DNA from 3 places in the Dickeya fangzhongdai genome. Region 2 is predicted to be linked to each of the others. Evidence: predicted binding sites of a transcription regulator. Region 2 holds the regulator's gene; each other region holds the start of a gene.
What was found. The regulator Fur, encoded in region 2, represses iron uptake genes when iron is present. The targets are predictions, from matches to a motif close to ATAATAATGAGAACNACTATCAA.

Region 1 (3,154 bases), 510 kb from region 2:
CACTTCCCGCATCTGGCGCACTATGCCGCCATTCTTACGTTTCAAATCGAACACATATTTATGCAGCACAAACCAGTGATCGGATAACAGTTGCTTATCAAGAATAGTAATGGGCGACGACATCATTGAATCTCTGTATCAAAAAATCAGTCCCAGATAATAGGACGGAGCTTGCCGGAATGCACGTGATCGTAAGATGAAAGCAGAAAAGTCGGAACCGAAAAGACAAACGCCCCCGCCCATAACCGGCGGAGGCGTCGCAAAGAACAGGCGGGCGCGTTAACCCAGCAGCGTATCCAGCAGCAGATACAGGTTGAGCGCAATCACCATACAGACGATCACCTTGCCAAGGTTCTGTACCCGGCGACTGTTCACCAGGCACCCCATCAGTTCGCGGTTGCCGGTAAAAACCAGCAGCGGAATCAACGCCAGCGCAATACCGAAACTCAACAGCACCTGGCTTAACACCAGCACCCGGGTCGGGTTCATACCGGACAGAATCACGATAAAAGACGGCAGCATGGTCACCACGCGGCGAACCCACAGCGGAATATGAAAGCGCACAAACCCTTGCATCACCACCTGGCCGGCCAGCGTCCCCACCACGGTGGACGACAGCCCCGCCACCACCAGACTCAGGCCGAAAATAGTCGCCGCCGCCTGCCCCAGTAAGGGTTTCAGCGTCAGATACGCCTGATCCAGTTCGGCAATCGAGGTGTTGCCGCTGAAGTGAAACGCCGCCGCCGCCGTCGCCATCATCGCCAGATTCACAAACCCGGCGATGGTCATCGCCACCGCGACATCCACCTTGGTGGCGGAATAACGTTCGGCGCGGGTTATGTTGCTTTGTTGCTGTGTCAGCGATGAATGCAGGTAAATTACGTGCGGCATAATGGTCGCGCCCAGTACGCCGGCTGCCAGCAGCACCGCGTCGGAATTGGGCAGGCTCGGTATCGCCATGCCTTTCGCCAGCGACGACAGTTCCGGGCGAGAGAAAATCAACTCGACGATATAGGCCGCCGCCACAAACAGCAGCAACCCGCCGATCACCATCTCCAGCGGCTTTTGCCCACGTTGCTGCAGCGTCAGGATCAGAAAAGTGGCAATGCCGGTGAGGATCGCACCTTCCAGCAGCGACACGCCAAGCAATAACTTAAAACCGATCGCCGCGCCGATGAATTCCGCCAGGTCGGTCGCCATAGCGATGATTTCGGCTTGCACCCAGTAAGCCCAGACAGCAGGTTTCGGGAAACGATCGCGAATATGCTCCGCCAGATTCTTGCCGGTGGCGATCCCCAGTTTGGCGGAGAGCAATTGAATCAACATCGCCATCAGGTTGGCCCACACCACCACCCACAACAGCTGATATCCATAGGCGGCGCCCGACTGAATATTGGTGGCGAAATTACCGGGATCGATATAACCGATCGCCGCGATAAAAGCCGGCCCCATCAGTGAAAGCTTGAGCTTCCGCGACGTACGGCTGACTGACTCCACTACACGACTCCCCGGCATATGAGTAACCCTTCTAACACTATTGTTTTATTACTCTCGCAAAGTTGATAATGATTATCAAGTGCATTTAGAATGGCAGTGATGATTGCTCTGATAGGTTATGATAATGATGCATTCACCCGACAAACGACACACGTTTTAATACGTAAAGATTAACAAAATATAAACAAAAAAACGATCGGTACAGCATCACGCGACTAAACGGTTTCCATGCGATAACGACAGAAAAAACGGTGTAAGCAACCGGGAAATGCTGTCGTGAAGCCAGCAAGAGAAAACGAAGGGGAATAAAAGGAGGGAAAGAGCAACAAGGCCACATTCACAATCCGGGAAGAAGATTCACAATCCGGGAAGAAGCCTGCTGGCCGCTCCCCGGAGAAAGCCGGAAACGATTATTCCTTGGCTTTGGACACCGCGACCATCGCCGGGCGCAGCAAACGACCGTTCAGGGTATAGCCCTTCTGCATCACCATCATGACATGGTTCGGCGCGTGATCGGCTGATTCCAGCAGGGTCATGGCCTGATGAATTTCCGGATTAAACGGCACGTTCACTTCCGCCACCACGTCGATGCCGAACTTATTCACGGCGGAAAGCATCGCTTTCAGCGTCAGTTCGACCCCTTCAATCATGCCCGACAGCGCTTCATTGGATTTGTCCGCCATCTCCAGCGCACGTTCAAGGTTGTCGATCACCGGCAGCATTTCGCCCGCAAATTTTTCCAGAGCGAATTTATGCGCTTTTTCCACATCCAGCTCGGCACGGCGGCGGATGTTCTCCATTTCGGCGCGGGCGCGCAACGCGCTTTCACGCTCACGCTGCTGGGCATCATTCAGTTGCGCTTCCAGTTCTGCGATACGCTCATCACGCGGGTCAGCGACATCTGTCGTCTCTGGTACGGCATCCGCTTGCTGACCTTCCGCTGCTCCTTTTTGATCCAAGACTTGCTCGTCAGGCGACTTCTGTTCTTTACTACTCATGAAATTCTCCGCGTTTTTCGCATTCATCTCGCTAGTTCGCTTATTATGGGGATCAAAACCGGGGTTTCAAGGGAACCACTCACATATTATTGGTCCGGCTATCGGTCCAAAAACCGTGAGCCTCCGGTGCTCTCATGAGGATAATGCACCCAAATGAACAGATCGTTTAACTGCATTGGCATTGTCGGTCATCCACGTCATCCAAATGCCTTGACCACCCACGAAATGCTGTATCACTGGCTACGCGCACAGGGTTACCGCGTGGTGATCGAACAACAGATCGCCCGCGAGTTGCAGCTAACGGACGCCGCCACCGGCAGCCTGTCGGAAATCGGTCAGCAGGCGGACCTGGCGGTGGTGGTCGGCGGCGACGGCAACATGCTGGGCGCGGCGCGGGTGCTGTCGCGCTACGATATCAACGTCATTGGCGTCAACCGCGGCAATCTCGGCTTCCTGACCGATCTCGATCCGGATCATACCCAGCAACAGCTAAGCGAAGTGCTGGCCGGGCGCTACATCCGCGAACAGCGTTTTATGCTGGAGGCGCAGGTGTGCCGCGCCAACCACCCCAACAGCAGCAGCACCGCCATCAACGAGGTGGTTCTGCACCCGGGTAAAGTGGCGCACATGATTGAATTTGAAGTGTATATTGACGACAA
Region 2 (3,154 bases):
TCAGATTGCCCCAGTCGCGGATTACCGCGTCAACCAACTCCGGCGACATGCCGGCATGATCAATCTTCTTGAATGCTTCCAGGTTGGATTTCAGTAAATCCAGCGCGGCCTGTGATGATTTTTGCTGTTCGTCCGCTTTCTGGTTATCGCCGCTCTGACGATAGTCAATCGCACGCGCCAGTCGGGTCACCATGCGGAAATACTGGTCGTTGCCGGTGTTAACCAAATTCATATTGTTGACCAGCAACGCACTGGTTTTGGAGGTTTCGTTCATGGTCCGGAACGAATACATGGTGTAGACCGAAACAGCAATCCATAACACACAGAAGATGCCAAGCACCCACAGCATGGCTGTGCGAATGGCAATATTTTTTAGGAATTGCATAGTTGACTCCATAAATGGGCTATTGGTCGAGGAGGTAAGTCTTGTTTTGATTTATGCGATGAGAAAGTCTCTCGCTTTGTAAGAAACATTGCTGCACATTTACATTCAATAAAAGCACCATGCTCTGTCATCGTCAAAACTATAGGAATGTTTAGTGTTTTATGTCGTTTAAAAGCTAATAAAAATTAGATATTTAACCAATTATCCATATTTTCAGTCATCTGTACGAATATCGTATTTTAAAAAAATTAAAAAAACATTAAGGGAGTGATGCAAAAACAATCAATTAATCGCTTCCGCGCCATTTCACGATATGGCAACAGATACACGTTTATCCGTCAGACAGTGTCTGCTATTATTAGCGGATCGTGGGTGACGCAAGCACCATACCCTTAAGAATCAAGAGGTTATTTTATCTATGGCTCTCATAGGCATTTTTTTTGGCAGTGACACGGGCAATACCGAAAACATCGCCAAGACGATCCAGCAACAACTGGGCAGCGACGTCGCCGAACTGCACGACATTGCCAAAAGCAGCAAAGAAGATCTTGAGCGTTTCGACATCCTGCTGCTGGGTATTCCAACCTGGTATTACGGCGAAGCGCAGTGTGATTGGGATGACTTCTTCCCTACGCTGGAAGAGATTGATTTTGCCGGCAAGCTGGTCGCCATCTTCGGTTGTGGCGATCAGGAAGACTATGCGGAGTACTTCTGTGACGCCATGGGCACCATTCGCGATATTATCGAGCCGCGTGGCGCCAATATCGTCGGTCACTGGCCGACCGAAGGCTATTACTTCGAAGCCTCAAAAGGTCTGTCGGATGACACCCACTTTATCGGTCTGGCCATCGATGAAGATCGTCAGCCGGAGCTGACCAGCGAACGCGTCTCCAACTGGGTCAAGCAAATCAGCGAAGAGCTGAACCTGAAAGCACTGCAGGCCTGATTCATCTATGGCTCTGATACCGATGTATTCAGAGCCATATCTATATAGATAGACAAAACCTATCACAATCAGTGATACATTTTTTTAACTTTTCATTCCGACAGGGTACAATACCCACTCGGTCAGCCGGTTGCGTTTAATGACCTGTCTTGGCGTACAATATGTCTCTCGCAGGGAACAACTCTGAATACAGAGAGTTAGCAAGAATCATATTGTAAAAGTTCCGTGGTTTTCATTTCGACGGCGCGGTTCTATAATTGAGACACAGTGACCTTTTTTAAGCCGACCGATGATACTAGGCTAATAGCCTCCCAGATAAAGCAAGTAACAGGACTAAATCCGCATGACTGACAACAATACCGCATTAAAGAAGGCTGGCCTGAAAGTCACACTTCCACGACTGAAAATTCTGGAAGTGCTTCAGGATCCTCAATGCCACCACGTCAGCGCGGAAGACTTATACAAAAAGCTGATTGATATGGGGGAAGAGATTGGTCTGGCTACCGTTTACCGCGTGCTTAACCAGTTTGACGACGCCGGCATCGTTACCCGTCATAACTTCGAAGGCGGCAAGTCGGTTTTCGAACTCACGCAGCAGCACCATCATGATCATCTGATCTGTCTGGATTGCGGCCGGGTGATTGAATTCAGCGACGAGTCTATCGAAGCGCGCCAGCGTGAGATCTCCGAGAAACACGGCATCAAACTGACCAACCACAGCCTGTATTTGTACGGCCATTGCAGTAGCGGCGATTGCCGTGAAGACGACAATGCGCACAACGAACGCTAATCACTCGATGCAGAGAAAAAATAAAACCGCCGCGGCGGTTTTATTTTTGTCTTTTTCCCGGTAGCCGGGCGGCTGTTACCCCGCCCAACTGTCCCGCAAACCGACCGTGCGGTTAAACACCAGATTATCCGCACTGGAATAAACGCGATCGGCGCAGAAATACCCTTCACGCTCAAACTGATAGGCTTTTTCAACTTCAGCCTGACCCAGACTGGCTTCCACAAAGCCCTGGGCGACAGTCAGCGAATCCGGGTTGATGGTGGAGAGAAAATCCTCCGCCGCGCCGGGGTTAGCCACGCTGAACAGACGGTCATACAGACGGAACTGCGCCGGCAGTGCATGAGCCGCCGATACCCAGTGGATCACGCCTTTCACTTTACGGCCGTCAGCCGGATCTTTGCTCAGGGTTTCCGTATCGCAGCTGCAGTAAATCGTGGTGATCACGCCCTGCTCGTCTTTATCAATGTGCTCGGCCTTAATGACATAGGCGTTACGCAGGCGCACTTCTTTGCCCAGCACCAAACGTTTGTACTGCTTGTTGGCTTCTTCGCGGAAATCAGCGCGATCGATATACACCTCGCGGCTGAACGCCACCTGGCGCGATCCCATTTCCGGTTTATTGGGATGATTGGGCATAGTAAGCCACTCTTCATGCCCTGCCGGCAGGTTCTCAATCACTACCTTCACCGGATCCAGTACCGCCATCGCCCGTGGCGCGTTCTCGTTCAGATCGTCGCGAATGCAGGATTCCAGCGCCGCCATCTCCACGGTGTTGTCCTGCTTGGTGACGCCGATACGACGACAGAACTCACGAATGGACGCCGCAGTGTATCCGCGACGACGCAAGCCGGAGATAGTCGGCATACGCGGATCGTTCCAGCCTTCCACCACTTTCTCGTTCACCAGCTGGTTCAGTTTACGCTTGGACATCACCGCGTATTCCAGATTCAGGCGGGAAAACTCATACTGCCGCGGGTGGGCAGGAATGGAGATATTATCCAGCACCCAGTCATACAGGCGGCGGTTGTCCTGA
Region 3 (3,154 bases), 1.3 Mb from region 2:
ACTCCAGGCAGATATCGATGTGCCCGGCGGCCAGCATCGCCATCGCGTAGCATTCGCCGCCGTAACGGGTCATCAGCGTGCGCCCGGTCAGTTCGGCGAAGCGAATCTGTGGATGACGTTCAATCGGTTCCGGCGAGGTGGTATGCAGAATGGCCTGACCGAGCGGGACATTCTTGCGTGTCGCAAGCCGGCGTTCGTCCCCCTGTGGACCGCGATACCAGGCATGCCGCCCATCGGCCCAAAACGCCTCGCCGGTGAACGGCTGGCTCATCATGCCCATCACGGCGCGACCCTGATATAACAACCCGATCAGCGTGCCCCATACCGGCAGTCCGCACAAAAACGGCCGGGTGCCGTCGACCGGGTCCAGAATCCACTGAATGTCGCCGCTGCCGGTCGCGCCGAATTCCTCGCCCAAAATCGCGTGTTCCGGATAGTGTTCGGTAATCAATGCCCGAATCGCCCGTTCCGCTTCCCGATCGGCATCCGTCACCGGATCGAAGCGAAATCCCTCTTTGGGTTTGCTGCCGACATGCAGATTCTGGTGTGAGCGAAAACGTGGCAGGGTTTGCTGGCTGGCCGCGTCGGCCAACGTATGAAAAAACGCCATATCCGGCAGTGGCTGACTCATGGTATTCACCTCTTGCGATAGAATGCGCATCAACAATATTGGATTGACAAATCGTATCATGATGCTTGATTCTGCTCGTTGTGATCGATTTTTTTATACATAAGGATTGATTATGCTCGATTATGCATCTTTTCCTGAGCAACGACAATCCCTGATCCGGGATCGTCTGCGCAATGAAGGTCGGGTGGTATGTACATTGTTGTCGCAGGAATTGCGGGTATCGGAACACACCATACGGCGCGACCTGCAGGAACTGGCGCGCGAAGGCGTGTGTAAACGGGTCTATGGCGGCGCCGTCAGCCTGGCTCCCGCTGACGGCCATTTCATCACCCGCGCCGCTGCCGACAGCGAGGCCAAAGATCGGCTGGGTCAGTCCTGCGCGGCGCTGGTTCAGGCGGGTCAGTGCGTGTTTATCGATTCCGGATCCACCAATCTGGCTATCGCCCGGGCGATTCCGGCCTCGTTATCCGTGACCGTGGTGACCAACTCCCCCGCTATCGCGCTGGAAATGATGAAATCATCCCATGCGGAGGTGATCATGCTCGGCGGACGAGTACAACCGCGCACCGGCGGCGCGCTTGGCATCACACCGCAAAAACAGCTGGAGAATATCTATTTCGACCTCTGTTTTCTGGGCGGCTGCGCGCTGGACGCCGCCGAAGGGCTGACCGTGTTTGACTACGAAGACGCGGAATTCAAGCAGGCGGCGGCGCGCAAGAGCAACGAGATCGTGGTGGCGATGACGTCGGACAAGCTCCCGGCTATCGCCCGCTACCATGTCATCCCCTGCGAAGATATCACCACCCTGGTGGTGGAACCGGCGATCCCGGCGGATAAACTCGCGCCTTTTATCGACAAGCAACTGCCGATCCGTTTTGCCGAGGCGCAATAAATCAGCCCTTATGCCGCATGTGTTACCCGCTCCGGCGCGCGGGCGGGTAACGCGGGGTTAACCACCTCGCCATCCCAGCCTGTGACACCGTCTGTTTCACGTAAGCCTCTTCGCTTTACCTTATCTCTACATTCGTACACATCAGGTTACGAATTCTTTCTCTGACAGCATTATCGTTATTGATTATGATAATCATTGTCATTTTCTTTTGTTTTTAATTAAAAATAGTCAGGGAAATCGTAATGATAACAATACAAGGCGCAGGCTTCGGCCAGGTCTCCCCTTCGCATGCCCACAAACGCGCGCTGGCGCTGCTGATTTCCGCCGCTCTGGCGGGTACGGCATCGGTAACGGCCTATGCGGACGACACCATCAACGTTGACGCCTCAACGGCGGCCGCGCCGGAAAATGCGTGGGGCGCCGCACCGACGATTGCCGCCAAACGCAGCGCCACCGGCACCAAAACCGACACCTCGATTGAAAAAAATCCGCAGTCGGTGTCCGTCGTGACCAGTGAGGAGATGCAAACGCGTCAGGTGGTCAGCGTCAAAGACGCGCTGAACTATACGCCGGGGGTTTTTGCCGGCAACCGCGGCAGCTCAAACACCTATGACGTGGTTAACCTGCGTGGTTTCACCGCGGTCAACACCAACCAGTACCTCGACGGTCTGAAATTGCAGGGCGACAACTATTCGGAAGCGTCGCTGGATCCTTACATGCTGGAACGGGTGGAAGTACTGCGCGGACCGGTGTCGGTGTTGTACGGCAAAAGCAGCCCGGGCGGCCTGGTGGCGCTGGTCAGCAAGCGGCCGACGGCTGAAACCATCCGCGAAGTCCAGTTCAAGATGGGAACCGATAACCTGTTCCAGACCGGTTTCGATTTCGGCGGCGCGATCGATGATCAAGGCGTGTATACCTACCGCCTGACCGGCGTGGCGAAAAGCAGCGATACCCAGCAGGATTTCGCTAAAGAGAAACGTTATGCCATCGCTCCATCATTTAGCTGGCAGCCGGATGAAAATACCCGCTTTACGCTGCTGACCCATTTCCAGAACGACCCGTATGCCGGTTTCTACGGCTGGCTGCCGCGTCAGGGCACGGTTAACCCGTTCCTCGACAGCAACGGCAATCCGCATAAGCTCTCCACATCGTTTAACGATGGCGAAGCCAGCAACAAGATGGCGCGTAACCAAAAGATGGTGGGATACAGCGCCGAACATGCGTTTAACGACACCTGGACCGTGCGGCAGAACCTGCGTTATATGCAGTTGGAAACGCAGTACCGCGGCATCTATGGTTCGGGCATTTCCGCCTCGCTGCCGTATGTCATGGATCGCGCATCCGTTATCTCTCACGAGCGTCTGAACAGCCTTACTGTCGATAATCAGGCGCAGGCGACGTTTTCAACCGCCGATGTCAGTCATACGATGCTGTTTGGCGTGGATTACATGCGGATGCGTAACGATATCGACGAGTACTTTGGCTCGGCATCATCGCTAAACCTGCTGAATCCGGCTTACGGCGACGATAGCATTCCAGCGGATTCGCTGTCGCCCTGGAACTACCTGAATCGTCAGGAGCAGACCGGGGTTTATGTGCAGGATCAGGCACAGTGGAATCAGTGGCTGGTG

Region 1: CVE23_RS04440 (Nramp family divalent metal transporter) is a predicted target of Fur. The motif match lies at 1,560-1,582, and genes of this name have one in related genera.
Region 3: fhuA (ferrichrome porin FhuA) is a predicted target of Fur. The motif match lies at 1,709-1,731, and genes of this name have one in related genera.

Annotation. Positions count from the first base shown of each region.
Region 1 is NZ_CP025003.1:939,613-942,766, reverse strand. Features, by position in the region: gene nudK (GDP-mannose pyrophosphatase NudK) at 1-123, opposite strand, end outside; gene CVE23_RS04440 (Nramp family divalent metal transporter) at 280-1,515, opposite strand; gene grpE (nucleotide exchange factor GrpE) at 1,908-2,495, opposite strand; gene nadK (NAD(+) kinase) at 2,649-3,154, shown strand, end outside.
Region 2 is NZ_CP025003.1:1,451,316-1,454,469, reverse strand. Features, by position in the region: gene CVE23_RS06745 (methyl-accepting chemotaxis protein) at 1-385, opposite strand, end outside; gene fldA (flavodoxin FldA) at 804-1,331, shown strand; gene fur (ferric iron uptake transcriptional regulator) at 1,675-2,121, shown strand; gene glnS (glutamine--tRNA ligase) at 2,197-3,154, opposite strand, start outside.
Region 3 is NZ_CP025003.1:2,774,718-2,777,871, forward strand. Features, by position in the region: gene hisN (histidinol-phosphatase) at 1-631, opposite strand, end outside; gene CVE23_RS12385 (DeoR/GlpR family DNA-binding transcription regulator) at 744-1,523, shown strand; gene fhuA (ferrichrome porin FhuA) at 1,766-3,154, shown strand, end outside.